2 regions of the Rhodococcus sp. MTM3W5.2 genome follow, and region 1 is predicted to be linked to the other one. Evidence: riboswitches for the same ligand, from Rfam matches in the RefSeq annotation. Region 1 holds a riboswitch; the other holds the start of a gene.
What was found. Region 1 has a riboswitch for thiamine pyrophosphate ahead of thiC (phosphomethylpyrimidine synthase ThiC). Riboswitches for the same ligand answer to the same signal wherever they lie in the genome.

Region 1 (14,378 bases):
AGGACGAGAGCGGTACGGGCGCCTGCCAACTCGGGTATCGAGCGCAGGAAGGCCAGCCGGGCCTCGGCCGCACCGACCACCGTGACGGCGGGCACGCCGTCGCTGCCCAGCTTCGCCTTGATCGCGTCCGCCGCCGCCGGGTCGGCGGCGACGATCCCCACCGCTGTCGGGTTCAGTCCGATCCGCCTGGCCCGGTCCACCATCTGTTCGGTGGCCCAGACCGCCTGCCCGACATCGTCTCCGGCCCGGTCCTCGAAGCGGCTGTCCACCGGACCGAGACCGGGCACGTCGGTATCGATGAGGACCGCTCGCACGCCCTCCTTGCCGAGCGTCACTCCCACTGACTCCCGCACGCGTCCTCCACCGTTTCCCGTCGACAGTGGCCCGCGGGTAACCGGAAGGGACGCCTGTGGTTGCGGCCCGCCGAATTCCTCACTCAGTCCGTCGAATCGAGGTCACCGTAGCGGACCGACACCGGGGCGTGCAGCCGTACCCCGCCCGCGGCGCGGTTCGGGCCCACCGAGCGGCCTCGTCCGCTAGCTCGCGGCGTGCGCAGGAACCGGGTCTGCCTCGACCCGTCCGCCCCACCGACCGAGCGCGGTCCCCGGTGCGGCGAAGAAGCTCGCATAGAACCCGAGCACCACCGCGCCCATGACGCCGAGGATCAGCGGGCCGAAGAACAGCGGGTACTCCGCGATCTCGACCGCAAGGTACCGGTAGCCGAGCAGCAGCGCCGCGAACGTGACCGCCCCGCCGACCACGAGCCGCACGCGGAACCGGCCCCAGCCCCGCTCGGGATCGCGCAGCGCGGACTCCAGGGTCAGGCACAGCACGACGCCTGCGACCAGGTCGACGCCGTAGTGGTAGCCGAACCCGAGGGTGGCCATCAGCGTGCACACCAGCCAGAAGGCGCCGCCCCAGCGCAGCCACCGCGGGCCGCCCCTCGAGTGGATGAAGATCGCCAGTGCCCAGGCGGTGTGCAGGCTGGGCATGCAGTTGCGCGGCGCCGGGCTGTCGAACGGGATCGCCGCCGGGTCGACGACGTTCGGCACCACGGCGGGCCAGTAGTTGCCGAGCTGGGAGCCCGCACCCGCGGTGCCGAACGCGAAGTCCGGGCCGACCACGGGGAAGAGCAGGTAGAACAGCGGACCGATCAGCCCGATGAGCAGGAAGGTGCGCACCAGGTAGTGCGACGGCCAGCCGTTGCGGAGCTGATACAGGGCGACGACGATCGCCGCGACCGGCAGCTCGATGTACACCCAGTGCAGCACCTCGTAGCCCACGCTGCCGAGCGCATCGACCACGCCGCCCATCACCCAGGACGGATTGCCCAGCGCCCGGTCGGCGAGCTGCACGTATTCGTCGAGCACCAGCGGGCGGGTCAGCACGGTGATCTGCAGCCAGACGTCGCCGACCTTGGTGGCCAGGATCAGCAGCGCGCCGAGCCCGACGCCGCGCAGCGCGCTACGACGCTGTTCGCCGGTCCAGGCCACCGCCGCGTAGAGCCCGATCCCGGTCAGCACGAGGGTGGGGCCGTTCCCGATGGCGACGGGCCCGTCGAACAGCAACCGACCCGCCGCGAACAGCAGGTCGAGGACGACCGCGGCGGCGAGCGCGCGGATCCGCTGCGGGTTCGTGAGCCCCACCAGCGCGAGCGCGAATCCCGCCCACGGCAGCGACATCGACTTGGGGGTACCGACGAAATCCTTGGCCAGGCTGTGCAGCGGTCCCTCGAACCCGTAGCGCATCGCGACCAGTTGCAGGGCGACCAGGGCCGCGACCAGGACCACGCCCGCCGAGATGAGGATGGTGTGCGACCGCAACGAGAGCCGACCGGTCCCGGAGACCGGTGAGTCGTTGATCAGCACCGGTACATAGTAAACGGAGCATGAACGCGGCCTTACGTGTCGAGCTCGTTCACCAGGGAGTCGACGACGAGGGTCAGGTCACCGCCGGAGGCCGCGGCGACGTCGCGCTGACGGAGGTAGGACGCGCCGCGCCGGGGGATGTCGGCCACCCGCGCCAGTTCGTCGGCGCAACCGAGAGTCCTCGCGACCGGCATCAGCTGCTCCAGCAGATCGTCCAGGTCGTCGGTGACCAGCCGCTCGTTGCTGTCGGCGTCGAGGATGATCTCCGCGTCGAGCCCGTACCGCGCGGCCCGCCACTTGTTCTCCTGCACGTGCCACGGCGGCATGCCCGGCAGTTCCTCGCCCGCGTCGAGCTTGCGGTCGAAGTACACCACCAGGCAGTGGATGAGGGCGACGATCGCGCCCAGCTCGGTCCTGGTGGAGATGCCGTCGCAGACGCGCACCTCGATGGTCCCCCACTGCGGTGCCGGCCGGATGTCCCAGTGCAGCCCACCGAGCTTGTCGATGACGCCGGTCTTGATCTGGTCGTGGGCGAATCCCTCGAACTGCGACCAGGTTTCGAACTGGAACGGAAGACCCGCCGTCGGCAGTTGCTGAAACATCAACGCCCGGTTGCTGGCGTACCCCGTGTCCACGCCGGTCCACATCGGCGACGAGGCCGAAAGCGCAAGCAGATGAGGGTACTTCACGAGCAACGCGTTGAGGATCGGGAAGACCCGATCGGCCGAGGAGATCCCGACGTGCACGTGCACACCCCAGATCAGCATCTGGCGTCCCCACCACTGGGTGCGCTCGATCATCTCGTCGTAGTGCGGGCTGCGGGTCAGCTGCTGGGTGGACCATTCCGCGAACGGATGGGTGCCCGCACAGAACAGGTCGACGCCGATCGGGTCGGCGACCCGGCGCACCAGGTGCAGGGTCTCGCTCAGGTCGTCGATCGCCTCGCCGACGGTGTCGCAGATCCCGGTGACCAGCTCGACGGTGTTGCGGAGCAGCTCCTTGTGCAGGCGAGGAGACTCACCTCCCGCGAGGGAGTGCGCCGCGTCGAAGATCTGTCCCGCGGTGTTCGAGAGATCGCGGGTGGCCTTGTCGACCAGGGCGATCTCCCACTCGACGCCGATTGTCGGCCGGGGCGAACCGGCAAAGTGGACTCCCACACTGCGAATCCAACCACAGCGATCCGGCTGCCGCCGCCACCGGGACCTGCACCGGCGAACACCAGAACGACCCCCACCGTGGCGGTGAGGGGTCGTCCGGGGCGATCAGTGTCTACTCGATGACGCCGCAGGCGACGCGGCCGCCGGCATCACCGGTGGCCAGCGTGGCCTGGTCCGGCACCGGAGCGTTCTCCGGGAGGGTGTACCGCGTCGGGATGTTGGCGAAGTTGTCCGCACCGGCGTGCACGACGATCGCGGTGCCCTTGCCGTGGTTGCGCAGGTCCTCGAGGGTCACGGTGTCGGTGGTGGTGACCAGCTCCGCGGTGCCGTCCTCGCGCACCTGCAGCGAGGTCAGGTCGCCGCTCGCGGGATGTCCGGTGTGACCCTCCGCCTGGAAATGTCCACCGGCGGAAAGGAAGTCGCCGGGCGCGCCGCCGGACGGCGCCACCGAGTTCGCCTCGCACTTGGCGACCTCGTGGATGTGCAGTCCGTGGAAGCCGGGGGTGAGGTGCTCGGCCTCGACCGAGACCTGGACGAACCCGTCACCCTCGGTGAAGTGGACGGTACCCACCTCGGCACCCTTCGCGTCCTTGAGTTCGACGGCGATCGCGCCCTCTTCGGCGGCCGATCCGTGGCCACCCTCTGCCGCGCCGTGGCCCGGCGCGGACGCTCCCGTCCACACCGGAGGGGTGGTGCCGGGGACGTCGCTCGGCTCCTGGCCGTTGGAGCACGCGGTGAGGCCAACGGCCGCGATCGCGACCATCGGGGCGACGACGCGCCAGGACACGCGGGCGGAACGGCGTGCATTCTCGGCACCGCCGAGGTGCGAGTCGCGTCGGGTAAGCAGGGCCATCAAACCGCTCCTTCTAGATGGGCTGGAAGTGAACTGATCATAGACAGGCGCGCGGAACGGTCGTCCGCTGGTGCGTCCACCTAGGGCGCGGTGACGATCACGATGACGCCGGGCGACGCGCTCGTGATGCCGGGGAACCGCGGCTCGGCGGACACCCCGAGCGTCGCGGCGATCTCCGTCGCGGCCGCCTTCTCCGCAGGCGACGAAGCCGAGTAGTACACGGTGGTCGAGCTCACGGAGCCGTCGCTGTAGTTGCCGGTCTCGCCGACGGTCCAGCCATCGGACTCGATGGTCCTGGCGGTCTGCGCGGCCAGGCCGCTGACCGTACTGTTGTTGAGCACCCGGACCGACACCGCCGATTTGTCCAGCACCGGCGCGGTCGTGGTGGCGGCGGCAGCCGTTGTCGACGTGATCGCTGCGGGCGGCCTGGCCGAGGTGACCGCGGCAGGCGGCTTGGCGGAGGTGACCGACGCGGCCCCGTTGCCCGCCACCCGCGCCACGCTCGAGGTGGTCTCGGGCTGCTCCGACTCGGAATCGTTTCCGGAGAGCGCCATGGCGCCGATGCCGGCAAAGGCGATCGCGAGCGCAATCAGGACCATCGCGAACGCACGCAGCGGCGGTCCGCTCGGTGGCTGCTCAGGAGTGCTCACTCGAATGACCTTAGATCCCGCGCCGCGTCCGCCGACACCTAGGTGATGTCGAATCCGAGGCGACGTGCGGCGCGCGCCTTCTGCCTACTCGCCCTCAGCCGGCGCAATCGCTTGACCAACATCGGGTCGGCTGCGAGGGCCTCGGGGCGGTCGACCAGCGCGTTCAGCACCTGGTAATAGCGGGTGGCGGACATGTCGAAGAGTTCCTTGATGGCCTCTTCCTTGGCGCCCGCGTACTTCCACCATTGGCGCTCGAAGGACAGGATGTCGTGGTCGCGGCGGGTCAGTCCGTCCTCGCCGATCGCGTTCGCGTCTTGCGGGTCGGTCTGCTCGGAATTCCGGTTACGCGCCGCTGCCCCGTCCATCTCACTCCCTCAACTTCGAGCTCTCGCCCAACGCCACTGCTCTCGCGTGATGCATCGAAACCAAAGTTCCCCGACGACCCGGCTGGCTTCACGATTACCGGGCAACGAATTACATATCTGTTCTTCCGGGGATTATTCAACCATGATCCGCACGGGCGCGGCCTGGTTGCGGTGCTGGCGCGTCGCGTACGGGCGCCCCACTATCCTTGCTCAAATGGCAATACTTCCGATCCGGATCGTGGGCGATCCGGTGCTCCATGAGCCCACGCGGCCCGTCACCGAATCGCCGGCGGAAATCGCCGAGCTGATCGCTGACATGTACGAGACGATGGACGTCGCGAACGGCGTCGGCCTGGCGGCGAATCAGGTCGGCGTCCCGATGCGACTGTTCGTCTACGACTGCCCCGACGTCGACGGCGACGGGAACTCGATCCGCCGTCGCGGCGCCGTGGTCAACCCGGTGCTCGAGACCTCGGAGATCCCCGAGACCATGCCGGACCCCGACGACGACGAGGAGGGCTGCCTCTCCGTTCCCGGCGAGCAGTTCCCGACCGGCCGCGCCGACTGGGCCAAGGTGACCGGCACCGAGGCCGACGGTTCGCCCGTGGAGATCGAGGGCACGGGGTTCTTCGCCCGGATGCTCCAGCACGAGGTCGGACACCTCGACGGGTTCCTCTACGTCGACGTGCTGATCGGCCGCAACGCCAGGGCCGCGAAAAAGATCATCAAGCGCTCCGGTTGGGGCGTCCCGGGCAAGAGCTGGGTGCCGGGCACGGTCGAGGATCCCTTCGGCCACGATGACTGACATCGTGCTCGGTAGCCGGGTGGTGTTGCGATACGAATTGCCGCCCGGCTACCCGCAGCCCCTGACCGACATCATCGGGGAGTTGGTGTCGCTCACACCGGCCGTCGTGGTCCGCGCCCCTGACGGACGAGTGGTGCAGGTCGTCCCCGACAAGGTCGTCGCGCTCAAGTCGATCGGTGCCCGACCGATCCTGAGCCGCGAGATCCGCGCGCTCGAGCTGGCCGCCGCCGATGGCTGGCCCGGCCTCGAGCAGAGCTGGATCAATGGCTGGCTGGCCCGATCCGGCGGCGGGTTCACCGGCCGCGCCAACTCGGCGTCTCCCCTCGGGAAGGCCGACCGGATCGGCGACCTCTACAGCGGCGACACCCTCGAGCGCCTGCAGAAGTGGTACGCCGACCGCGATCAGCCGCTGCGATTGTTGCTGCCGGACCGCCTCGGCAACGCCCCCGCTGACTGGGAGACCTCGGACGAGGTGCTGGTGATGGCCGCGGAGATCGCGAACCTCACGCTGCCCGACGGCGATTCGCTGGTGACGGTGTCCGGCGAACCGGACGATCAGTGGCTGCCGCTGTACGACCACAACGGGGCAAAGCTGCCGGACTGTGCCCCGGAGGTGCTCGGGTCGGTCCGCGACGGCGAGCTCGGCTTCGGCCGGCTCGGCAGCCCGAGCACCGAACTGCTCGCCATCGCGCGGGCCGCCGTGACCGAGGCGCCCGACGGCCGACGCTGGGTCGGACTGAGCGCGGTGGAGGTGGCGCCCGCCCACCGCAGGCGCGGGCTCGGGATGCTGATCTGCGCGGAGATGATCCGCTGGGGCCGCGACCGGGGCGCGACGCACGCGTACATCCAGGTGGTGGCGGACAACGAGGCGGCGATCGCCCTGTACCGCACGATGGGGATGCTCGACCATCACCGGTACCGCTACGCGGCGGCACCCGGCACCGCCTGGTAGCCGCACGAGTGTCCACGAACGACGGCGCCCTCCGGACCCACCGGGGGGCGCCGTCGCCGTCGCACTAGGCTGCCTCGAATGCGATTGGCGACGTGGAATGTGAACTCGGTCCGGGCCCGCACCGACCGGGTCGTGGACTGGCTGGTGCGCACCGACACCGACGTGCTGGCGATCCAGGAAACCAAGTGCCGTGACGACCAGTTCCCGACGGAACGGTTCACCGAGCTCGGCTACGAGGTGGCCCACGTCGGACTGAGCCAGTGGAACGGCGTCGCGATCGTCTCCCGCGTCGGGCTCGAGGACGTGCAGGTCGGCTTCGAGGGACAGCCGGGCTTCGCCAAACCCGCGGCGGACACTCTCGACATCGCGACCCCGGTCGTCGAGGCCAGGGCCATCGGCGCCACCTGCGGCGGGGTCCGGGTGTGGAGCCTGTACGTGCCGAACGGGCGCGAGCTCAGCGACCCGCACTACGCGTACAAGCTGGACTGGCTGGCCACCCTGCGCGACGACGCCGCGAAGTGGTTGGCGCAGGACCCCAGCGCCCAGATCGCGCTGGTCGGCGACTGGAACGTGGCACCGACCGACGAGGACGTCTGGGACCCGGCGCTGTTCGAGGGCAAGACGCACACCTCGCAGCCGGAACGCGACGCCTTCGACGCCTTCCAGGACGCGGGCTTCGCCGACGTCGCCCGCCCGTTCACCCCCGGCCCCGGCGTCTACACGTACTGGGACTACACGCAGCTCCGGTTCCCGAAGCGTCAGGGCATGCGGATCGACTTCGTGCTCGGCTCCCCGGCGCTGGCCGAACGGGTCTCCGGCGCGTCCATCGACCGCGAGGAGCGCAAGGGCAAGGGCGCCAGCGACCACGCCCCGGTCGTGGTCGAGCTGGACTAGCCGGAGACGCGGCGAGCGCGCAGCAGTTCGGCGGCCAGCCACAGCGCGCCCGCCGCCACGAGCACCCCGTGCGCGACGCGCATCCACGGGCTGCCGAAGAACTGCGGGATGAACAGGGCGAACCCGACCGCGAGCGGGACCCCGCTCCATCGGGCCAGCGCCCCGGACCGCCAGATCCCCACCGCCGCGGTGACCGCGCCCGCGGCGACCAACAGCAGCCCGATAGTGAACATGGCCATCTGGGTGCCGCCGCCGCGAACGCCGTCGACCAGGTCGAGCAACTCGGGCGTCCCGTCCGCGACCGCGCGCCCGCCGATCGCGTGCAGGCCGAAGTCCTCGGCGCCGTAGTAGGGCAGGGTCAGGCCGACCCCGACCCAGGTCAGCACGGTCGCGGCGATGCCGGCACGGTCCCCGTCGGTGCCGCGGAGGATCTCCCGCAGCGCCTGCACGGCGAGGCCGAGCAGCAGGAACCCGATCATCCCGAAGAAGTGCGCCGCGACCCACGCACCGGACGCGTAGGCCCGCGCGCCGTCCATGGTGGTCTGGTTCAGGTAGTCCGAGTAGGGCCGGACCGCGGGGTAGAGCAGGAACAGCACCCCGCCACACCGAACAACGCCGCCGCCGCGACCCGTGCGCGATCGGTACCCACCCGCTGTGCCGTGTCGATCATGCTTGCCTCCTCAATTACGAGAGCAGCGCTCTCTCTTATGAGCAGTGTTCACCACCATGCCGGAGAAAACAAGAGCAGTGCTCTCAAATTTCGGACGCTCCCCCGCCCGGTCTACGATTCATCCACCGTGTCCGCCCGGTCCGGGCGTGCTTCGCAGGCGTCGCGCCGCCCCCATTCGCTAGGAGTCCGCCGTGGAGACCCCGCGCGATCAGCCACACCGCACCGAGGTCGAATGGTTCGAGGCCGGCGAACGCCATGCGGCGCCGTGGCGGTCCAACAGCAGCGTCAAGCCGCCGAAGAAGGTCGAGACCTTCGGCGACGAACTCCGCGCCGACGATGCGATGCGGCTCGCGTCCGAGGGCACCGCGATCCTCTGGCGCGGCGACTTCCTCGGCGCCAGGCAACTGCTCGACGCGCTCAAGCGCCGGCTCGACCGGCAGCAGGTCAAGCCCGATCCCGACCTCGCCGTGACCTTTCACCGGCATCGGCAGGCCAGGGCGCACCGCACCCGCATCCTGAGCATGATCCTGATCGAACTCGGCACGGACTTCGGCATCGACCTCCGCCGCGCTCCCGACATCAGGGACGCGTGCCGGGAGGCGTACGGCGAGGCGGCCGAGCCGAGCGTGGCCTCCCTGCAGGAACTGCTCGGGGCGGTCGGCGCGCACGAGTGGCGGCGGCGCGGCGTGCTGGTCCCCGCCCTCGGGGCACGGATCCACCCGCACTACGGCGTGTTCGCTCCCACCAGGAACGAGTACGTCGACCTGGTCGCGGAGGCGCAGTTGCCCACCGCAGGAACGGCATTCGATCTCGGCACCGGGACCGGCGTGCTGGCGGCCGTGCTGGCACGTCGGGGCGTCGAACGGGTGGTGGCCACGGACATCGAACCCCGCGCGGTGGCCTGCGCGACCGACAATCTGCAGCGGCTCGGCCTCGCCGACCGGGTGGAGCTGGTCCGCACCGACGTGTACCCGGCCGGCACGGCAGACCTCGTGGTGTGCAACCCGCCGTGGGTGCCCGCCGCCCCGACGTCCTCGATCGAGCTGGGCGTGTTCGACCGCAAGGGGCACATGCTCGCCGAGTTCATCCGGGGCCTGCCGGATCATCTCAACCCCGGCGGCGAGGGCTGGCTGGTGCTCTCCGACCTGGCCGAGCGCCTCGGCCTGCGCACACGAGCACAGCTGACGGACCAGTTCGAGCAGGCGGGCCTGACGGTGCTGGGCCGCACCGACACCCGGCCGAGGCACCCGCGCGCGAGCGGCGCCCGCCCGGAGGGACGCGGAACGGACGGACGCGACCCTCTGGCCGCCGTCCGCGCTGCCGAGGTCGTCTCACTCTGGCGACTCGCGGTCCGCGCGCACTGACGCGCGGACCGGCGATCACCTAGCGGACGAGCTCCCTGACCAGGCCGTCCGCGCAGCCTCCCGCGAAGCCTGTCACCGCACCCGAGGCGGCACCCACGGCCACTCCGCCGACCAGCCCGGCCGGACCCGCGGCCACACCCGCGGCGGATGCCGCGGTCACGGCGCCGGACAGTGCTCCCGCGATCGCGGGCTTCACGCCGGACTTCACGCACTCCTCGGCGAAGGCACCGGCCTGGTTGACGACCTCCGCCGCCACCACGACCCCGGCGTCGATCGCGGTGTCGACGACCGCCGACACGACCTTGCCGCCCTCGGCGATGGAATAGGTGATGCCCTGGATCGCGCCGTCGACCTCGATGCGCAACGGGAGGTTCTCCAGGACACGGCCCGCCTCGTTCACCGCGGCGATGGCGTTCGTCTGGGTGTCCCGGACGAACCGTCCGGACTCGAGCTTGATCTGCGCGGTGCTGGCCTCGACCTGGGTCGCGACGAACTTGGCGAACTCCCGGATCGGGCCCGCCTGCGCGGGCGGCGCGACGGCCACCGAGGCAAGTGCGAACCCCGCGACGCCGAGCGCGACGGCCAGCGAGGCCGTCCCCGCCCTGACATCGGCCGGGATCCCGGCCGCTCGAGCCGACCTGCCCTGGGCGCCCTCGCGCACGTCAGCAACGATCGTCATTCTTCCCCCAGTTACACGGCGCGTCGATACGCGAAGCGATGAGATGACGCCCGCAGCCGCGGTGCCGGGGGAAGCCGAAATCTGTTTCGGATGCCCGTTTTCCAGCCCCGACCGCCACGGGTCAGGGGAAGCATAGGGTCAGTGCCACTCTCCGTGTCGGACTACGGCGAATTCGGGGTCGGGCTGAAGTCCTCGTCGACGATCAGGTCCAGTTCCTCCGGGTGGGCGCCCAGGTAGCGCTGCACATACGTGCAGACCGGCCGCAACCGCCAACCGCGTTCCCTCGACAGCGCCAGCACGTCGCCGACCAGCACGGCGGCCCAGCCGCGACCGCCGTATTCCTCCTTGACGACCGTGTGCATGAGCGCGACCACCTCCCCGCGCCCGCCCGTGAACTCGGTCGAATCCCCCCGCCGCGATAGCCGAGGATGCCGATCAGTTCGTCGCCGACCCAGAGGTCGAAGCGGGCGTGCGAGGGGTTGTCCACGACGCGCGCGAGCGCCGGGTTCGCGAGGACAGGGGCGGGCGCAGTCACCACCGCTGCCGGGACGGGAGGTCGCTTGAAGATGTGAGACACCTCACCATGGAAGCAGTCCCGCCCCGGCCCAGTCGCCCGATTTGGGGCCGATGGTGCGATTTGTTGCCCAGTCACCATCGAATCGTGGCCGAATCGGCACCCGAAGTTCTCACACGGGGACGATGAGGTCCCGGTACTCGGGGTTGTCCGCGACGAATCGCTGGAGATAGGTGCAGACCGGCCGGATCTTCCAGCCGTAGCCCCGCGCCGCGTCGAGGGCCCGGCGCACCATCACCGCGGCGAGCCCCCGGTGACCGAAGTCCTCGACGATCACGGTGTGCATGAAGGAGACCACCGGCGTCGCTGCCGAGGATCGCTTCGCGCTCCGTGTGTCCAAGTCGTAATAACCGAGAATGCCGACGAGGTCCCCGTTGAGCCTCAGCTCAAACCGGTTCTGACCTGCATTGTTCGTCACCTCTGCCGTCGGCGATTCCGTGATCATGTGCCCGTCTCCTTGCCCGATCCGTAATCACAATGTGATTTACGCCACTATAGGCACGCGGTCGCTCCTGCGCCGGCGATTTGCGCCAAGAAGTCTCCACGGCCCGCCCGCGCTCGACCGCTCACGCGCGGTGCCCTAGGGTCGTGCCCGACAACTACACAACCCACGGGGGCTCGCACCAGCGGGCTGAGAGGACGGCTAGGGCCGTCGACCGTTGAACCTGACCGGGTAATGCCGGCGTAGGGAGAGCACGCATGAGGGACACCTCTGTTTCCGGAACCACCGTCACCACCGTCACCACCGGCCCCATCGAGGGCAGCAGCAAGCAGTACCTGACCGTCGACGGGCTGTCCGTGCCGGTCCGTCGGGTCCACCTGACCAACGGCGAACACCTCGACCTGTACGACACCTCTGGCCCGTACACCGACGCGCGGGCGACCATCGACCTCGAGGCAGGCCTCCCGAAGACCCGCGACGGCTGGGTCAAGCCGGAGGCCGTCGACATCGGCGGCAGCGGCGGACCCAATCTCGCACGCACCCAGCTGGCATGGGCCCGGGCCGGGATCATCACCGCAGAGATGCGCTATTGCGCTGCCCGCGAAGGAGTTTCGGCCGAGATCGTGCGCGAGGAGGTGGCCGCTGGACGGGCCGTCATCCCCGCGAACCACAAACATCCCGAGTCCGAACCGATGATCATCGGCAAGCGGTTCCTGGTGAAGATCAACGCGAACATCGGGAACTCCGCGGTCACCTCCTCCATCGCCGAGGAGGTCGAGAAGATGGTCTGGGCCACCCGATGGGGCGCGGACAACATCATGGACCTGTCCACCGGCAAGGACATCCACCAGACCCGCGAATGGATCCTGCGCAACTCGCCGGTGCCGGTGGGCACGGTGCCGATCTACCAGGCACTGGAAAAGGTGAACGGGGACCCGACCGCACTGACGTGGGAGATCTACCGCGACACCGTGATCGAGCAGTGCGAGCAGGGCGTCGACTACATGACCGTGCACGCCGGGGTGCTGCTGCGGTACGTTCCGCTGACCGCCAAGCGGGTCACCGGGATCGTCTCGCGCGGCGGCTCCATCATGGCGGCCTGGTGCCTGGCACACCACCGAGAGTCGTTCCTGTACACACACTTCGAGGAACTCTGCGAGATCCTGCGCGAATACGACGTGACCTTCTCGCTCGGCGACGGGCTGCGTCCCGGGTCGATCGCGGACGCCAACGACGAGGCACAGTTCGCCGAGCTGCGAACCCTCGGCGAACTGACCAAGATCGCGAAATCCCATGGCGTGCAGGTGATGATCGAGGGCCCCGGGCACGTCCCGATGCACAAGATCGTGGAGAACGTCCGACTCGAGGAGGAGCTGTGCGAGGAGGCGCCGTTCTACACCCTCGGCCCGCTCGCCACCGACATCGCGCCCGCTTACGACCACATCACCTCGGCGATCGGCGCGGCCATGATCGCGCAGGCTGGTACCGCGATGCTCTGCTACGTGACACCAAAGGAACACCTCGGCCTGCCCAACCGGGACGACGTGAAGGTCGGCGTCATCACCTACAAGATCGCCGCGCATGCCGCCGACCTCGCCAAGCAGCACCCGCGGGCCCAGGAGCGCGACGACGCGCTGTCGAGGGCACGCTTCGAGTTCCGCTGGCGCGACCAGTTCGCGCTGTCGCTGGATCCGGACACCGCCCGCGAATACCACGACGAGACCCTGCCCGCGGAGCCGGCGAAGACCGCGCACTTCTGCTCGATGTGCGGGCCGAAGTTCTGCTCCATGCGGATCTCCGCGGACGTGCGCGAGTACGCCGAGCAGAACGGGCTCGAAACGCAGGAGGACATCGACCGGATGATCGCCGACGGCATGGCGGAGAAGTCCTCGGAGTTCGCGGACCACGGCAACCAGGTCTACCTGCCCGTCGTTCCTGCCGGTGGATAGGCTCGCACGCGTGAATTTGCTGCCGCTGACCCCGGACGGACAGACCCCGATCCGCGTCCTCACCATCGCCGGAACCGACTCCGGCGGCGGTGCGGGCATCCAGGCCGACTCCCGGACGATGGCCATGTGCGGCGTGCACGCCTGCGTCGCCGTCGCCGCGGTGACGGTGCAGAACTCGGTCGGGGTGAGCGGCTTCCACGAGATCCCGCCGCAGATCGTCGCCGACCAGGTGCGGTCGGTGGTCGGCGACATCGGAGTCGGGGCGGCCAAGACCGGGATGCTCGCGTCCACCGCGATCATCGAGGCCGTCGCGGAGGTCTGTGGTGAGGTGGGCATCGGGCGCGGGCATGCGGTGCCGCTGGTCGTCGACCCGGTGTGTGCGTCCATGCACGGCGATCCCCTGCTGCACGCTGAGGCGCTCGACGCGGTCCGGCACACCCTGATCCCGATCGCCTCGCTGGTGACGCCGAACCTGGACGAGGTCAGGCTCATCACCGGGATCGACGTGGTCGACGACGTCTCCGCCCGTCGGGCCGCCGAGGCGCTGCACGGGCTCGGGGCGCAGTGGTCGCTGGTCAAGGGCGGGCACCTGCGCACCTCGACCTCGAGCACCGACCTGCTCTTCGACGGCGATGTCTTCCACGAGTTCACCAGCCCGCGGATCGACACCGGGAACGATCACGGCGGCGGGGACACCCTGGCCGCGGCGATCGCGTGCGCGCTGGCAAACGGGTACTCGATGCCCGAGGCGGTCGCGTTCGGCAAGGAGTGGGTGACGCGATGCCTGGCCGCGTCATACGACCTGGGCGCCGGCCACGGTCCGGTCTCCCCGCTCTGGCGCCTGCACTGACGCGTCTGTGCGCGTCGCCCCTCCCGAACCGGGGCGACGCGCACAGCACGCGCAACGTCAGCGCGAGTAGTCCCTGAAGGTCATGACGCCTCCGACCAGGACCACCAACACCGCGAGGATGTAGACCGTGACGCGGAACCAAGCCGGCCCGTAGTAACTGACCGCCATCGAGGCCCCGAGCGCCGCGAGAATCATCACCACCCCGTAAAAGGGTGTGCGTTGCTCCCTGTCAACCATTCATCCAGTGTCCGCCGACGGCGCCACGGGTGGCAATGCCCGACCTCATCGTGCCTGGACGGTGAAAAT
Region 2 (14,378 bases), 690 kb from region 1:
CCTCCCTGACGCTGTCGTCGACGTCGCCGCGCAGACCATCGGCGGTGCGGCTGACACCCACGTCGAGCACCGCGGCGCCCGGCTTGACCATGTCCGCCGTGATCAGCCCAGGAACCCCGGCCGCCGCGACGATGATGTCGGCGCGCTCGACCTCGGCCGCGAGGTCCTTGGTTCCGGTGTGGCAGAGGGTGACCGTGGCGTTCTCGCTGCGACGGGTCAGCAGCAGACCGATCGGCCGGCCAACGGTGATGCCACGGCCGACGACCACCACGTGCGCACCGTTGATCGGCACCTCGTAGCGACGGAGCAGGTGCACGATGCCGCGGGGGTGCAGGGCAGTGGCGCCTCCTTGCCCAGCACCAGTCGGCCCAGGTTCACCGGGTGCAGCCCGTCGGCGTCCTTGCCCGGGTCGATCCGCTCGAGCGCGGCGTTCTCGTCCAGGTGCTTGGGCAGCGGCAGCTGCACGATGTACCCGGTGCACTCGGGGTTGGCGTTGAGCTCGTCGATGGTGGCCTCGAGCTGGGCCTGGGTGATGTCGGCGGGCAGGTCACGCCGGATCGAGGTGATCCCCACCTTGGCGCAGTCGTTGTGCTTGCCGCGCACGTAGGCGGCGGATCCGGGGTCGTCGCCGACCAGGACGGTGCCCAGCCCGGGCGTGATGCCCTTGGCCTTGAGCGCATCCACTCGGGCTTTGAGATCGATGAAGATCTCGTCGCGGGTTGCCTTGCCATCCAGGATCGTCGCAGTCACGCCGCCATTGTTTCAGGTATGACTGGATGGCATGGCAACGACTCCCGATCAGGCACCCGATCTCGTCGGCCCGAGGGTGGTGCTGACCGCGATCCGCCCCGAACACCGCGACCGGCTGCGCGAGATCCACCGCCAGCCCGACGTCCGCAGATGGTGGCAGATTCCCGACGACGACTGGCCCGAGGTCGAGGAGCAGGACACCGTCAAGTACACGGTGCTGGAGGATGACCAGGTCATCGGGTTCGCCCAGTGGTACTGCGAACCGGACCCCGACTACCGGCACGCCGGGCTGGACCTGTTCCTCTCGTCGGGGACGCAGGGCCGGGGCCTCGGCACCGAGGTGGTGCGGGTCATCTGCGCTCATCTGATCGATGACCACGGGTTCCACCGGCTGGTCATCGACCCGAAGCTCGCCAACACCCCCGCGATCGCCTGCTACCGCAAGGTGGGCTTCAAGGACGTCGGGGTGATGCGCGAGTACGAGAAGAACAAGGAAGGCACCTGGGACGACGGGCTGCTGATGGACCTGCTGGCGCGCGAGTTCGTGCGCTGAGGCAGGCCCGGCCCGTCACGGCTCGACGATCAATCCGTGCGCGGCGGCCATCGCGATCGCCTGCGTCATCTCGATCTTCGCCTGGTCCAGCTTCGCACTGGTCCACAGCGCGGCGTCGACGTGCGCACCACGCAGGTCCGCACCCTCTAGCCGCAGGCCGCTGGTGCGGGCACCGAACAGGTCAACGGACTGCAGCACGGCCTGCCGCAGGTCTGCGTCGACGAGGTTGGCCTCGCGCAGCCGGCAGTCGGTGAGGTTGACCCCGCGCAGGTCGGCCTTGCCGAGCGAGGCGAGCGTGAAGTCCACCTCGTCGAACTCGATCGGCCGGATGCGACAGTCCTGGAAGCTGGAGCCGAGCAGGCTGGAACTCCGGAACACGCTGTGCCACAGCCGCGTCCGAGTGAAGGTGCAGGACCGGAATGCCGTCACGGTGTGATGCGAACCGGACAGGTCCGCGCCGGTGAAGTCGCAGTCGGTGAACACGACACGTTCCGTGCGCAGCTCGCTCAGGTCCGCGTCCCGGAAGTTGCAGCCGGTGTAGTGCCGATCCTGCCAATTCTGACGCGGCAAACGCGCATCCGAGAAGTCCTCGCCGACGAATTCCTCGGGGTGTTCCGGTGACATGTGGCCATCCTGCCCCCACCCACCGACGGGTCGGCGGGCCGGTGGCCGAGCGCCTGCCGTACCCGGTCTGCTACTCGGCGCCGATCAGGCGGGAGGCGTCAAACGCACGCGGGTCGGCGTGATCCGCAGTTCGGTGCTGTAGACCCGGTCGATCTCCTCGACCGTCGTCCCCAGCTCGCCGGTGATGCTCGCCTCGTACTTGTCGAGATAGGCACGCAGGCCGCTCGACTTCTTGTTCGGCGTCGCCGACGCGGTGCCGTTGATGACGACGATGTCGGAACCGTGCGGATCGGAGTTGAAATTCAGGGTGACCGTCGGTCGCTCGGCGATGTTGTGCACCTTCCGCGATCCCGGGGCGCTGAACACCACCAGATCGTCGCCGTCCGGAACGAACCAGACCGGGTTCGGTGCCGGAGCTCCGCTGTCGGTGACGGTGGTCAACCAGGCGATGTGATCCTCTGCGATGTGGCGACGAGCCTCGGGCGGCATGTCCATGTCGGCCTCCAATCGGGGTCTGTCTCGACGATACGACCTCTCGGCGGCCCAGGGCACTGAACGGCCCGCCACCTCCGGTGGCAAGCTGATGCGGTGTTCCGACTGATGTTCCACGAGCCTCGCATCCCACCCAATACCGGCAACGCGATCCGACTTGTCGCGGGCACCGGGTGCGAGCTGCACCTGGTCGGCCCGCTCGGCTTCGACCTGTCCGAGCCGAAGCTGCGCCGGGCGGGGCTGGACTACCACGACCTGGCCTCGGTGACCGTGCACGAGAACCTCGAGGCGGCGTGGGCCGCGCTGGCACCCGAGCGGGTGTACGCGTTCACCGCGCACGGGCAGACCTCGTTCGCGGACGTCGAGTACCAACCGGGTGACGTGCTGCTGTTCGGCCCCGAGCCGACCGGGCTGTCGGAAGAGGTCCTCGCCGACCCGCACGTCACCGCCCAACTGCGGATCCCGATGGTCCCGGGCAGGCGCTCGCTCAACCTGTCCAATGCCGCGGCCGTCGTCGTATACGAGGCCTGGCGCCAGCACGGCTTCGCGGGCGGGAGCTAGCGGGGCGCGGTCGCCACGGCGAACGCCACCCGCATCTGGGTGAACCGGAACAGGCCGGGGCCGCCCGAGACCTCCTCATAGGCGCGCACCACGTCGTCGACGAACCGCGGCACCCGATCTTCGTCCAGCCGGGCGGTCCAGGCCGCGAAACCCACCGCGCACCAACGGGAGAACTCGTCCCGCGATCCGAAGTCCCAGTCGAGATCCGAGGTCCGTAGGTCGGTCACGACGAGGCCTGCCGACGCGGCCAGCTCCGGATAGACGGCCGGGTCGACGTGGGTGAACGGCGCCTCGAACTCGACGAACGACGCGGCCCAGGCCTGCTCCCGGCACACGCGCATGGCCACCGACTCGAGGCTCGGCCGCTCGCTCGCGCACACCATCTGGATGATCCCCGCGCGCTGGGGTGCGCGGCGCGGGCGATGCCGGCCAGTGCTCGGCGCTGCTCGCTCACCCAGTGCAGCGCGTTGAACGAGACCACGACGTCGAACTCGTCCTCGAACGGCAGCTCGCGCGCGTCCGCGACGAGGAAGGTCGCGGACGCCCCGTCGGGCACCGGCCTGGACCGGGCCTTGTCGATCATTTTCGCCGAGACGTCGACACCGACCGCCGACCCCCGCGGCAGCCGCCCGGCCAGGGCGAGCGTGATGAACCCGTCGCCGCACCCGACGTCGAGCAGGCGCTCGGCGCCGGTCAGCTCGAGACCGGACAGCGACCTCTCGGCCAGCGTCCGCTGCAGGCCACTGACCTCTGCGTACCCCTCACCGTCCCATTCGGACACGGATCAATCCTGCACCTCGAAGCGCTTGTGGCGGGACGTTTGCCCGGATATCAGCCGCACCGACCTCTTCGACAGGCCCAGATGCGCGGCGAGCAACTCCTCGGCGGCCTTGTTGGCCTTGCCCTCGACCGCAGGTGCGCGCACGTACAGCAGCAGGGTGCCGTCCTCGAGGACCTCGACCAGCGGCCCCTTCTTGCTGTTCGGCTTGATCTGCGCGGCGACGACGCGGGGTCCGGACACCGGCGCCCTCACCCCGCGGCGATGTCGAGGAAGTCGCGCGCGGGCCCGCGCAGGCCACGATCAGCCGACCACACCGCGAGCAGCCGGCGCGGCAGCCGAAGGCCCTGCACCTCGACGGACACCAGCCGTCCGTCCGTCAGGTCCGCCGCCACCGCCAACGAGGACACCACGGCGGGCGCGTTGCCCGCGACGACGGCGGCCTTGACCGCCGTGCACGAGGTGAGCTCGAGCAGCGGGTCCACGCACCCCGGCACGGCATTCTCGAGCGTGTTCCTGGTACCCGAACCGAACTCGCGCTGGATCAGCGGCGTCCTGGCGAGTTCGATCGGGGTGATGGGCGCCGCGCTCGCCCACGGGTGCCCGGGCGGGACGACCACCACCAACTCGTCGCGCGCCACCTCCCGCGCATGGAGTCCGGCCGGCACGTCCGGCCCCTCCACGAAGCCGAGGTCCGCCTCCCCCGCCAGCACCTGGGCCGCGACATCGGTCGAGTTCAGCAGCCGCACCGAGGTCACCACGGTCGGGTTCTTGCGCCGCATGGTCACCGTCCAGCCCGGCACCAGGTACTCGGCGATCGTCATGCTCGCCGCCACCGTCAGGTTGGCCTCGCGCTCGCCGCGCAGCGCCGAGATCCCCGACGCCAGCTCCTCGGCGGCGGCGAGCGTGCCGGCCGCCCACTCCAGCACCAGCCCGCCCTCGTAGGTCGGGGTGACACCGGTGGTGGCACGGTCGAACACCCTGATCCCGAGCAGCCGTTCGGCCGAACGGATCCGGGCGCTGACGGCCTGTTGGCTGAGTCCGTGTTCGCGACCCGCGGCCCCCATACTGCCGAGCCGGGCGACGGAGACCAGGACGTCGAGGGCGGCGAGTTCGGGGACGCGCGGGGACAACGGCATACCAACAGAATAGGCCGCCACAACCTGCAGTTGTGACAAGCCAACGACAAGCCGTCTACCGGCGCCGACGTCCGGACGGCAGTCTTTAATCATGCTCACGACCGCCCCCGCCCCCGCCACAGCCGCCCGCCGCAGCCCCGCGTTGGCACACCTGACGCCGAACTGGTTCGCGGTGGTGATGGGCACCGGGATCATCGCGGTGGGCGCGGCCTCGCTCCCGGTGGATCTGCCGGGCCGCGACTCGATCGCGCGGGGCTTCTGGGTGCTGGCGACCGCCGCGTTGCTGCTCCTCTCGGTCGCCTTTGCGGCCCACTGGATGCGCCATCGCGAGCAGGCACTCGGCTACGCACGCAACCCGGCGATGGCCCCCTTCTACGGCGCACTGCCGATGGCGGTACTGACCGTGGGCGCAGGCACCGCCGCCGTCGGCACCGAGATCTTCGGCCCGTCGGCCATCGTGGTCGCCGCAGCCCTGTGGGCGCTCGGCACCGTGGCCGGGGTTGCTGCGGCCGTCATCGTGCCGCCGCGCATGTTGTCCGGCGGCACTCCCAGTCCCGTGTGGCTGATGCCGGTGGTGCCCCGATGGTGTCCGCCGCGACCGGGGCCGCGCTCATCCACCACCTGCCGGAGGGCAGGCCAGGCTCGCCATGCTGCTCGGCTGCTACGCCCTGTTCGGGATGGCGCTGACCGCGGCCATCGTGACCATGACGTTGGTGATCGGGCACCTCGCCCGCACCGGACTGCCCGCCGTACAGGCCATCCCGACCATGTGGATTCCGCTGGGCATCATCGGGCAGTCGATCGCCGCCGCGAACATGCTCGGCCGCGTCTCCGACACCGCGGTCTCGTCCGAGGCAGCCGCCGGGCTCCGCGCGTTCGGCATCGCCTACGGCACCGTGATGGCGGGTGTGGGCGTGCTGGTCCTCGGGTACGCCTGCCTGCTCACCGCAAGGGCCGCCGGCCGCGGGCTCCGCTTCTCGATGAGCTGGTGGAGCTTCACCTTCCCGCTCGGCGCCTGCGCCGTCGGCGCCGGGGCGCTGGGGATCGCGACCGATTCCGTTGCCGTCCAGTGGCTTTCCGTGGCCATGCTCGCAGTGCTGCTCGGCATCTGGGCCGTGGTCGCAGCCAACACCGCGCGCGGGGTGTGGACGAGAGCACTGTTCGTCCCCGTCCCCTGAGCCCGTCGCGCGCCGCCGTCAGAGCAGGAACACCAGCACCGCGCCGATCAGGGCGACCGCCGCGATGAGCGCGAGCGCGCCTGCCAGCAGCAGTGGCCTGCCCCTCCCGAGGGGGCGTCGGCGTCGGGGTCGTCTTCCGGATCGCCGTCCGTGTCGACGTCCCGAACGGCCTGGATCGCCCCGACCGCGGACGCGGTGAGCAGGCTCGACCGTTCGTGGGCGTCGGTGACCTCGCGCACCTCGCGCACCGAACCCGGGATCGCGCTGATCACCTCGGTGACGTCGTACGACGGCGGCAGGCCGATCCGTCGGATCGCCATCGCCGGGGTCTGGAATCCGGCAGCCAGGATCGCCGCACCCAGCGCGGCGGCCTGCTCCGGGCCCGGGCCCACCACGCTGTGCACCCCCAGCCGGTCGGTCAGCGCGGTCGCGACGCCCTTCATGGCAACAGTGTCACGCGCCACCAGTCCGTCCCCGGTCACGATCACGGCGTCGAGGTTCGAGGGCAACCAGCCGAAGGCTCCGAGCGCGGTGGAGAGCTGCGCGGTCGGCGACGTCCCGCTGCCCGCGGGGAACCGGAAGGAGCGACCGACCAGGACACCCGAGCGCACCAGGCTCACGGTCGTTCCCGCGTCGTCCGCGTGATACGTCCCGATCAGCTGGCCCGGCGTCTCCGCGACCTCGGATTCGAACCAGGCACACGTCGCCTCCGCGTCGGACACCAGCGTGATCTGCGGCATGCCGCCGTAGTCGAGCGATTCACGGAGGTCCGCCACGGACTCGGAGTCCCAGTTGGACGGGTAGGTCGCCCAGACGTGCGGCGTGCCGCCGTCCCGACCACCGTGGTCCGGCAGCGGCTCACACTCGTGCAACAGGCTGCTGATCGCCGTCGCGACCACGTCCTCCGCCCGATACCGGGTGCCGTCGCTCGCCGCGACCCCCTCGGGTCGCCGACCCTCGACAGGAACCCGGACAGCGTGTGCTCCGTCCCACCGTCCTGCCCGACACCGCCGAGCACGGTGCTCCCGTCGGAGCCAACATGCAGCACCGTGTCGCGGACGATGACTATGGGGTCCGGGGTTCCCACGCCGTTCGACGCGATCACCGTGTGCGACACGATGCTGCCCACCCTGAGCCCAATTCCCACGGACACGCCAACACCTCATTCGGTATGAACAGATCACCGTCCACGCGCCGAATCATTCAGCGCGCGGCCGGGTTACATCTTGCTATGCCGACGTTCAGGTGGGCGCGCGACACGACGGCCAGAGCGTCCGGTTCCCATTTTTTGCGACGCATCGAGCGGGCGCTCCGGGTCCGAGGACCGCCGGCCCCGCGGCGCGGGATCAGGCCAACGCGAGGAAGAGCTTCTCGAGCTCCGCCTCGGTCATCGGCTCCTGGTTGTCTCGATTGGTTCCGGACAGGCAATCGCGCAGGCCGGTCGCGACGATCTTGAAGCCGGCGCGGTCCAACGCCCGCGAGACCGCGGCGAGCTGGGTCACCACGTCCTTGCAGTCGCGGCCGCTCTCGATCATCGAGATGACGCCCGCCAGTTGGCCCTGCGCGCGCCGCAGCCTGTTGAGCACCAACGCGATGCTCTCCTCGTCACCCGTCATTGCGCCACTCCCTGTTCTCACGTCCGGATTCGTCAACTCCGATGGTACCCGCCGGGGTATCTGAGCGCGGGCGGGTGCGGCCCTGGCCTGCACAGATGCTAATGTCGCCGTGTTGAGACACGGGGTGCTCCGCAAGTCGCGGGGCTGAGAGCAGACCCGAGAACCTGGCCAGGTAATGCTGACGAAGGGATGTCATGGCTTCGCATACGCCCACCACGGGGGTACCGACCGCTTCACCGAACACCTGTGGGATCACACCAAGGCGCTGCGCGTCGCGATCGACGAGCTGGAGTTCCTCCGCCGTCTCGGCGACGGCAGCCTGCCGCTGGACGTCTTCCGCTTCTACGTCGAGCAGGACTCGCTGTATCTGAGCGGGTACGCCAAGGCGCTGGCCATCCTCGCCTCGCGGGCACCCGACCCGGCGTCCGCCGCCTTCTGGGCCACCTCCGCCGCCAGCGCGGCCGTGGTCGAGACCTCCCTGCACGAGGATCTGCTGTCGGGCGGGGTGCTGCCGCCCGCCGAGCAGGAACCCCGGCACTCCCCGACCTGCCTCGGCTACGTCTCGTACCTGATCGCGGCCGCGGCCACCGAGCCGTACCCTGTCGCGGCGGCGGCGATCCTGCCGTGCTTCTGGATCTACGCCGAGGTCGGGCGCGACCTGGCCGCGAGCGCGGCGAAGGTGCTGGCCGCCGATCCCGGACATCCCTACGCACAGTGGGTGTCCACCTACGACGCCGAGGAGTTCCAGACCTCCGCGGCGACCGCCCGCACCCTGGTCGACGCGGCCGCGGCCGCCGCCACACCGGGCGAGCGCGAGGCGATGGTCGAGGCATTCACCGTCGCGACGCGGTACGAACTGCTGTTCTGGGACACCGCGCTCCACCCGCAGCCCTGGCCCGCGCCGTGAGCGCCCGGATCCGCCGCGCGCTCGCGGGCGCCGTCGTCGCGCTGTCCTCACTGTCGTTGCTCACCGCGTGTGGCTCCGACACCGACTCCGGGGAGACCATCCGGTTCGCCCTCGACTGGACGCCGAACACCAACCACACCGGGCTCTTCGTTGCGCAGCAACAGGGGTACTTCGCCGACGTCGGGCTGGACGTGGAGGTGTTGCCGTACAACAACACCGCGGTCGACACCCTCGTCGACTCCGGCAACGCCGAGTTCGGGATCAGCACCCACGACGCGTCGACGTTCTCCCGCGCCTCCGGCGCGCACACCGTCTCAGTCCTCGCACCGCTACAGCACTGGGCGACCGCGATCGGCGTCCGCGCCGACCGGGCCGACATCGTCAGCCCCAAGGACCTCGACGGCAAGACCTATGCCGGGTTCGGCGATCCGGGCGAGAACGAGACGCTCCGCCAGGTGATCCGAAACGACGGTGGCACCGGCGATTTCAACTCGGTCACCCTCGGCACGTCCGCCTACGAGGCCGTCTATTCCGGCAAGGCCGACTTCACCGTCTCGTACTTCGCGTGGGAGGGCATCGAGGCCGAACATGCGGGCACCCCGATGCGGTACTTCCGCTACACCGACTACGGGTTCCCCGATGCATACGCCATCGTGGTCGACGGCAACGAGGACTGGCTCGCATCGCACCCCGAGCAGGCCGGCAAGTTCGTTCAGGCGCTGCAGCGGGGCTACCAGTTCGCCGCGGACAACCCGGACGAGGCCGCGAAGATCCTCATCGAGGCCAACCCGGGCGCCTTCAACGACGAGTCACTGGTGATCGAGAGCCAGCGGATGCTCGCCTCGCAGTACATGAAGGACGCGACCGGGAAGGTCGGCACCCAGACCCTGCCGCAATGGGCAGGCAACTCCGGATTCCTCTACCAGCACGGACTGCTCGCCGGCCCGGACGGCAACACGTTGACCACCGAACCCGACTGGTCGACGTACTTCACCAATGACTACCTCGGCCCTTCGTAGACTGACCCCCGCCCTGGTGGTGGTGGCGGCGCTGGTCGTCGCCTGGCAGGTCTATGTCGATGTCAGCGGGATCCGTCCGCAGCTGCTGCCCTCACCGGTGCGCGTCGCGCAGCAGGGCTGGGGGCACCGCGAGGAGATCGCCGTGCACGCGGGCGCCACGCTGACGGTGACCCTGATCGGGTTCTCGGTGTCGCTGGTCCTGGCGTGGGCGCTGGCGATCCTGGTGGATTTCTCGCCGTGGCTGCGCCGCGCGTTCGTGCCGTTGTTCGTGGCCTCGCAGACGCTGCCGATCATCGCGATCGCCCCCTGATGATCATCTGGTTCGGGTTCGGTCTGCTGCCGAAGGTCCTGGTGATCGCCCTGGCCACCTTCTTCCCGATGGCGATCGGGCTGATCGAGGGCTTCGCCTCGACCGAACGGGAGGCGGGCGCGCTGCTGCGCAGCATGCGCGCCTCGCGCTGGCAGGTGTTCCGGTATGTCCGGCTGCCGTCGGCGCTGCCGCGGTTCTTCACCGCGCTGCGGATCGGCATCACCTACGCCGTCGTCGGCGCGGTGTTCGCCGAGTACGTCGGGGCCAGTAAGGGACTCGGCATCTACATGAGTCTGCAGAAGAACTCGTTCCGCACCGATCTGGTGCTGGCCGCGGTGCTGGTCACCGCCGTCATCAGCATCGCCCTCTACCTGCTCACGTTCGCGGTGGAGCGGGTCGTCGCCCCGTGGTCCCGGATGGAGCACGGCCATGGGTGAGGCACGGGGATCGAGGATCGCGCTAGAGGCGATCACCAAGTCGTATCCGCTGCCCGGCCGCGGCGGGGGTACCGCCCATCGACGCGGCACCGGTTCCCGCCTCGTGCTGGACCGGGTGTCCTTCGACGCCGCCCCCGGCGAGTTCGTCTCCGTCATCGGCCCGAGCGGCTGCGGCAAGAGCACGGTGTTCAACATCCTCGCCGGGCTGGACTCGCCGGACTCGGGCCGGGTGCTCGTCGGCGACGGGGCCGCGTCGGGAACTCCGCACTGCGCATACATGCCGCAGAAGGATCTGCTGTTCCCGTGGCGAACGGTTCTCGACAACACCGCGCTCGGGCTCGAGGTACAGGGGATCGACAAGCGGGAGGCCAGGCGCCGCGCCCGCGAGCTGTTCCCGATCTTCGGCCTGGCCGGGTTCGAGGATGCCCGCCCGTTCCAGCTGTCGGGCGGGATGCGCCAACGCGCCGCGATGTTGCGCACGGTCGTCCAGGACCGCGAACTACTGCTGCTCGACGAGCCGTTCGGTGCGCTCGATTCGCTGACCCGCACCGAGATGCAGGACTGGCTGCAGCAGGTGTGGCAGCGATACCGGTGGATGGTCCTGATGATCACGCACGACATCCGCGAGGCGGTCTACCTCTCCGACCGGGTGATCGTGCTGTCGGCCCGGCCAGCCACCGTGCGCCGGGAGGTGCGGGTGGACCTGCCGCGGCCCCGTGAGCTGTCCGTCGTCACCTCGCCCGAGTTCGTCGCACTGGAGCAGGAGCTGCTGGAGGTGCTGCACGAGGAGTCGCGCCGCGCGCTCGCCGAACAGGAGTCCGCGCCGCGATGACCCGCGGGCCTGGCGCCACCGACGCGCTGCGGCCACACTGGAGTTGACTCCCGGGGCGACGACGAGCCGGGGCGACACCGCAGGAGAATTGCCATGGGTAGCAGGGGACCGTTCGGCATCGATCCGGAAGACATAGAGCGCATCGCCCGCGAGGCCAGTGCGGGACTGCGCGACGCGGCCGAGAAATTCGGCAGGTTCCTCGACGATGCGGGCATCCCCTACTCGCACTCGTTCAATGTGGGAACCAGCACGTCCTGGCCCCGACCGCGACCGGAGACCACGGGTGATGCCGGCGACGGCGTGTGGGCCATCTACACCGTCGACGAGGACGGGTCCGCCCGGGTGGACCAGGTGTTCGCGACGGAGCTCGAGGCGCTGCGGATTCACAAGAACAACACCGACCCGCGGCGGCTGGTGCGGTTCCTGCCGTACGGGGTGACGGTGAGCGTGCTCGACGAGGACACCGCCGATGCCTCCGGCTCTGCGGCCTCTGCGGCCTCGGCTGACTCCGCGGACGAGAACCCGACCGGCGACACCGGCCGGGCACCCACCGACGACGAGAGCTAGCGTCGCGTCGGCTTGTGCGCAGGGGTCCCCGGGCGGTCACCCGGCGGCCCGGGCCTGCTCGTAGAGCGGTGTCGCGAACACTCCAAGCCGGTCGCTTTGTTGCTGGCGTGCTGCGGCGGTGTCGACCGCATCGGCGATTCTTGTCGATGTCATTGTCATTCCCCTTTGCCGGGCACGTGAGCATGCGCAGCACTAGGGCGACAATGAGGCCGCCGACGGCGCAGATCGCAACTGCGAGAAAGCCTGCACTGACGCCATCGAGAGTCGCCGCTGCGGCGGCATCGGGGTGGTCCCTGATGACGATGGCCATGGTCGTTCCAACGACGGCGATTCCGAGTGCGCCGCCAGTCTGGTTGAAGGTGTTGAGCAAACCGGAGCCGACACCCGAGTCCTTGAGCGCGACATGGCTTGCGCCGATTCCGTAGAGCGGGACGAAGGCGCTGGGCAGTCCGGCGCCGATGATGGCGAGCAGTGCGATCACTGCGGCAATGTTGTCGATTCCGGTGGCTAGAGCCGCGGCGCCGATCAGCTGTGCGGCGACGCCACCGAGGTATACACGGGCCGGGCCTTGGCTGGCGATGATCTTCGGTAGGACGACCGCTACGACGAGGGAGGCTAGTCCCATCGGGAGCAGGCTGAGGCCGGCGAGCAGGGGGCTCATCGCGTGGACGTCCTGGAAGAAGATGCTGCCAAGGTAAGAGCTGCTGATCATGACCGCGGCCGCGAGCATCAGACCGATGCTTGCGGCGAGGTAGGTCGGGATACGGAGGAGGGAGAGAGGCAGGAGCGGATCAGCGGATCGGGCTTCCAGGGCGCCGACGGCGCCGAGAATCACGACGGCGATCGTCAGGAAGATCCACACGTTGGGTTCGTCGGGCCCGTTCTGCAGTTCGATCAGGGCGTAGGTCAGGGCGGCTAGGCCGCCGCTGACCAGCACTGCGGTCGGGAAGCGCAGTGGGCGGACATCGGCGGTGCGCATCGGCGGGACCACGCGGTATGCGGCGATCGCGGCGCCAATGGCGAAGACCACGTTGATCAGGAACACCCACCTCCAGCTCAACAGATCGACGATCAGGCCGCCGAGTACGACGCCGAGGGTGGCGCCGACCACTCCCAGACCGCTCCAGGCGGTCAGTGCGATGCGGCGCTGGTTGGCCGCGACATAGGTGGCAACCACAATTGACAGCGCGGCGGACGACAGAACGGCTGCGCTTGCGCCCTGGGCGATGCGGCCGGCGATGAGTGAGGCGGCGTTGGTCGATACGCCGCACCACACGCTGGTGGCGGCGAACAGGGTCAGTCCTGCGACGAAGGCCCGGCGGCGGCCGAGGATGTCGGCCACGCGTCCGCCGAACAGCAGGAGGCTGCCGTACATCAGGACATAGCCGCTGATCACCCATTGGAGTGCGGCGGTGGTGGTGGACAGATCACGCCCGATGCTCGGGACGGCCACGTTGACCACGGTCGCATCGAGCATGACCATCAGCTGCGCGATTCCGATGACGGCCATAGGGGCCCAGCCAATGGAGGCGTTTTCGGACTCTTCTGCACTGCTCAGGTGGATTGCATTGGTCATGAGGAGCTCCTTTCGGACCTAAATATAATGCATGTGCATGCATTGTAACTAGGGAGTTGAGGTACCCTGTCCCGGTGGAAGAGGACATCTTGTTGGCGGACCGCTGGCTAGCCCTTGTGCGGGCCTGTGAAGCATCGACCGCGCGGATCGAGCGGGCCCTCGCCCGCGACCACCACCTGTGCGTCAGTGCCTACGAACTCATGGAGCGCATGAATGCCGCCGGCGGCTGGGTTCGAGTCACGGACCTCACCCACAACGTCTCACGAAGCCAGTCCCAGGTCTCGCGGCTGATCACTCAGATGCTCGACGCCGAGTACATCGACCGCGAGCGGGATCCCGCCGATGCCCGTGGTTCCCGTGTGCGCCTCACTTCAAGCGGTAGAAGAGCATTCCGCAACGCCACCGACACGGTAAACAGTGAGCTTCGGCAAGTGGTCAACGAAGACCAACTCACCGCTCCCTTCTGGAGGACCGCGAGTGAGTCTGCGTTCACCGCGCAGCCGAGGTAAACGCCCGGTGGCCAACCCCGCGGCCTCGATCTTCGAGTGCGAGGGACCTCCGCGCCCGGGCGAGACACCGCGTGGCCACACGTGCAGCAGGTGCTTCCACTCGCCGCCGACCTGAAGGCAGTCAACAGCGAACCACCCTCCCCCAGCACCCGGTGGAACTCGGCGAGCACCGACGGCAGTCGCTCGGGCGGGTGTGGATGATCGAGCATGAGGCAGGTGCCGCCGACCTCGCCGCCGTCCGTGAGGTTCAGCGCCGTGATCGTCCCTCGCCGAAACGCAGGACCGGGTGGTCGCGGCGGGCCACGGCCACCATCGCGGGTGACAGGAAGGCCGAACACGCTGAGCCCCAACGAATGCAGGTGCCGTCACCGGCCCGGCCCGCACCCGAAATCAGCCAGGGGCCTTTTCTCGGCCTGCACGAGCTCGGCGAAGGAGGCGAGCATGGCGCGATCGTACGGCTGGTCTGACAGCAGCGCGCGGACCAGTCCGCGTAGTCCGCCGCCACGATGTCGTGGCCGTCCGGGTCTCGG

Region 2: linked by a shared signal. The riboswitch ahead of BTZ20_RS07425 (TenA family protein) and the one ahead of thiC (phosphomethylpyrimidine synthase ThiC) in region 1 are both predicted to bind thiamine pyrophosphate.

What each region holds. Positions count from the first base shown of each region.
Region 1 is NZ_CP019572.1:927,806-942,183, reverse strand. Features, by position in the region: gene BTZ20_RS27090 (hypothetical protein) at 1-353, opposite strand, end outside; gene BTZ20_RS04485 (DUF5933 domain-containing protein) at 537-1,823, opposite strand; gene BTZ20_RS04480 (glutamate--cysteine ligase) at 1,901-3,025, opposite strand; gene sodC (superoxide dismutase[Cu-Zn]) at 3,138-3,878, opposite strand; gene BTZ20_RS04470 (LytR C-terminal domain-containing protein) at 3,959-4,528, opposite strand; gene BTZ20_RS04465 (DUF3263 domain-containing protein) at 4,567-4,893, opposite strand; gene BTZ20_RS04460 (peptide deformylase) at 5,108-5,698, shown strand; gene BTZ20_RS04455 (GNAT family N-acetyltransferase) at 5,691-6,650, shown strand; gene BTZ20_RS04450 (exodeoxyribonuclease III) at 6,729-7,544, shown strand; gene BTZ20_RS04445 (hypothetical protein) at 7,541-8,140, opposite strand; gene BTZ20_RS04440 (methyltransferase) at 8,406-9,578, shown strand; gene BTZ20_RS04435 (hypothetical protein) at 9,598-10,257, opposite strand; gene BTZ20_RS29670 (GNAT family N-acetyltransferase) at 10,419-10,619, opposite strand; gene BTZ20_RS04425 (GNAT family N-acetyltransferase) at 10,944-11,276, opposite strand; TPP riboswitch at 11,432-11,539, shown strand; gene thiC (phosphomethylpyrimidine synthase ThiC) at 11,531-13,222, shown strand; gene thiD (bifunctional hydroxymethylpyrimidine kinase/phosphomethylpyrimidine kinase) at 13,233-14,072, shown strand; gene BTZ20_RS04410 (hypothetical protein) at 14,130-14,309, opposite strand; gene BTZ20_RS04405 (adenylate/guanylate cyclase domain-containing protein) at 14,355-14,378, opposite strand, start outside.
Region 2 is NZ_CP019572.1:1,615,205-1,629,582, reverse strand. Features, by position in the region: partial or broken gene BTZ20_RS07480 (bifunctional methylenetetrahydrofolate dehydrogenase/methenyltetrahydrofolate cyclohydrolase) at 1-750, opposite strand, end outside; gene BTZ20_RS07475 (GNAT family N-acetyltransferase) at 782-1,303, shown strand; gene BTZ20_RS07470 (pentapeptide repeat-containing protein) at 1,319-1,927, opposite strand; gene BTZ20_RS07465 (pyridoxamine 5'-phosphate oxidase family protein) at 2,012-2,422, opposite strand; gene BTZ20_RS07460 (tRNA (cytidine(34)-2'-O)-methyltransferase) at 2,516-2,980, shown strand; partial or broken gene BTZ20_RS07455 (class I SAM-dependent methyltransferase) at 2,977-3,761, opposite strand; gene BTZ20_RS07450 (DUF167 domain-containing protein) at 3,765-4,001, opposite strand; gene BTZ20_RS07445 (LysR family transcriptional regulator) at 4,010-4,897, opposite strand; partial or broken gene BTZ20_RS28960 (C4-dicarboxylate ABC transporter) at 4,989-5,417, shown strand; gene BTZ20_RS28955 (hypothetical protein) at 5,545-6,075, shown strand; gene BTZ20_RS07435 (hypothetical protein) at 6,123-6,974, opposite strand; gene BTZ20_RS07430 (metal-sensitive transcriptional regulator) at 7,422-7,691, opposite strand; TPP riboswitch at 7,802-7,898, shown strand; gene BTZ20_RS07425 (TenA family protein) at 7,867-8,598, shown strand; gene BTZ20_RS07420 (ABC transporter substrate-binding protein) at 8,595-9,617, shown strand; partial or broken gene BTZ20_RS07415 (ABC transporter permease) at 9,595-10,364, shown strand; gene BTZ20_RS07410 (ABC transporter ATP-binding protein) at 10,357-11,196, shown strand; gene BTZ20_RS27830 (hypothetical protein) at 11,290-11,763, shown strand; partial or broken gene BTZ20_RS07400 (MFS transporter) at 12,107-13,273, opposite strand; gene BTZ20_RS07395 (MarR family winged helix-turn-helix transcriptional regulator) at 13,414-13,848, shown strand; gene BTZ20_RS07390 (hypothetical protein) at 14,001-14,315, shown strand.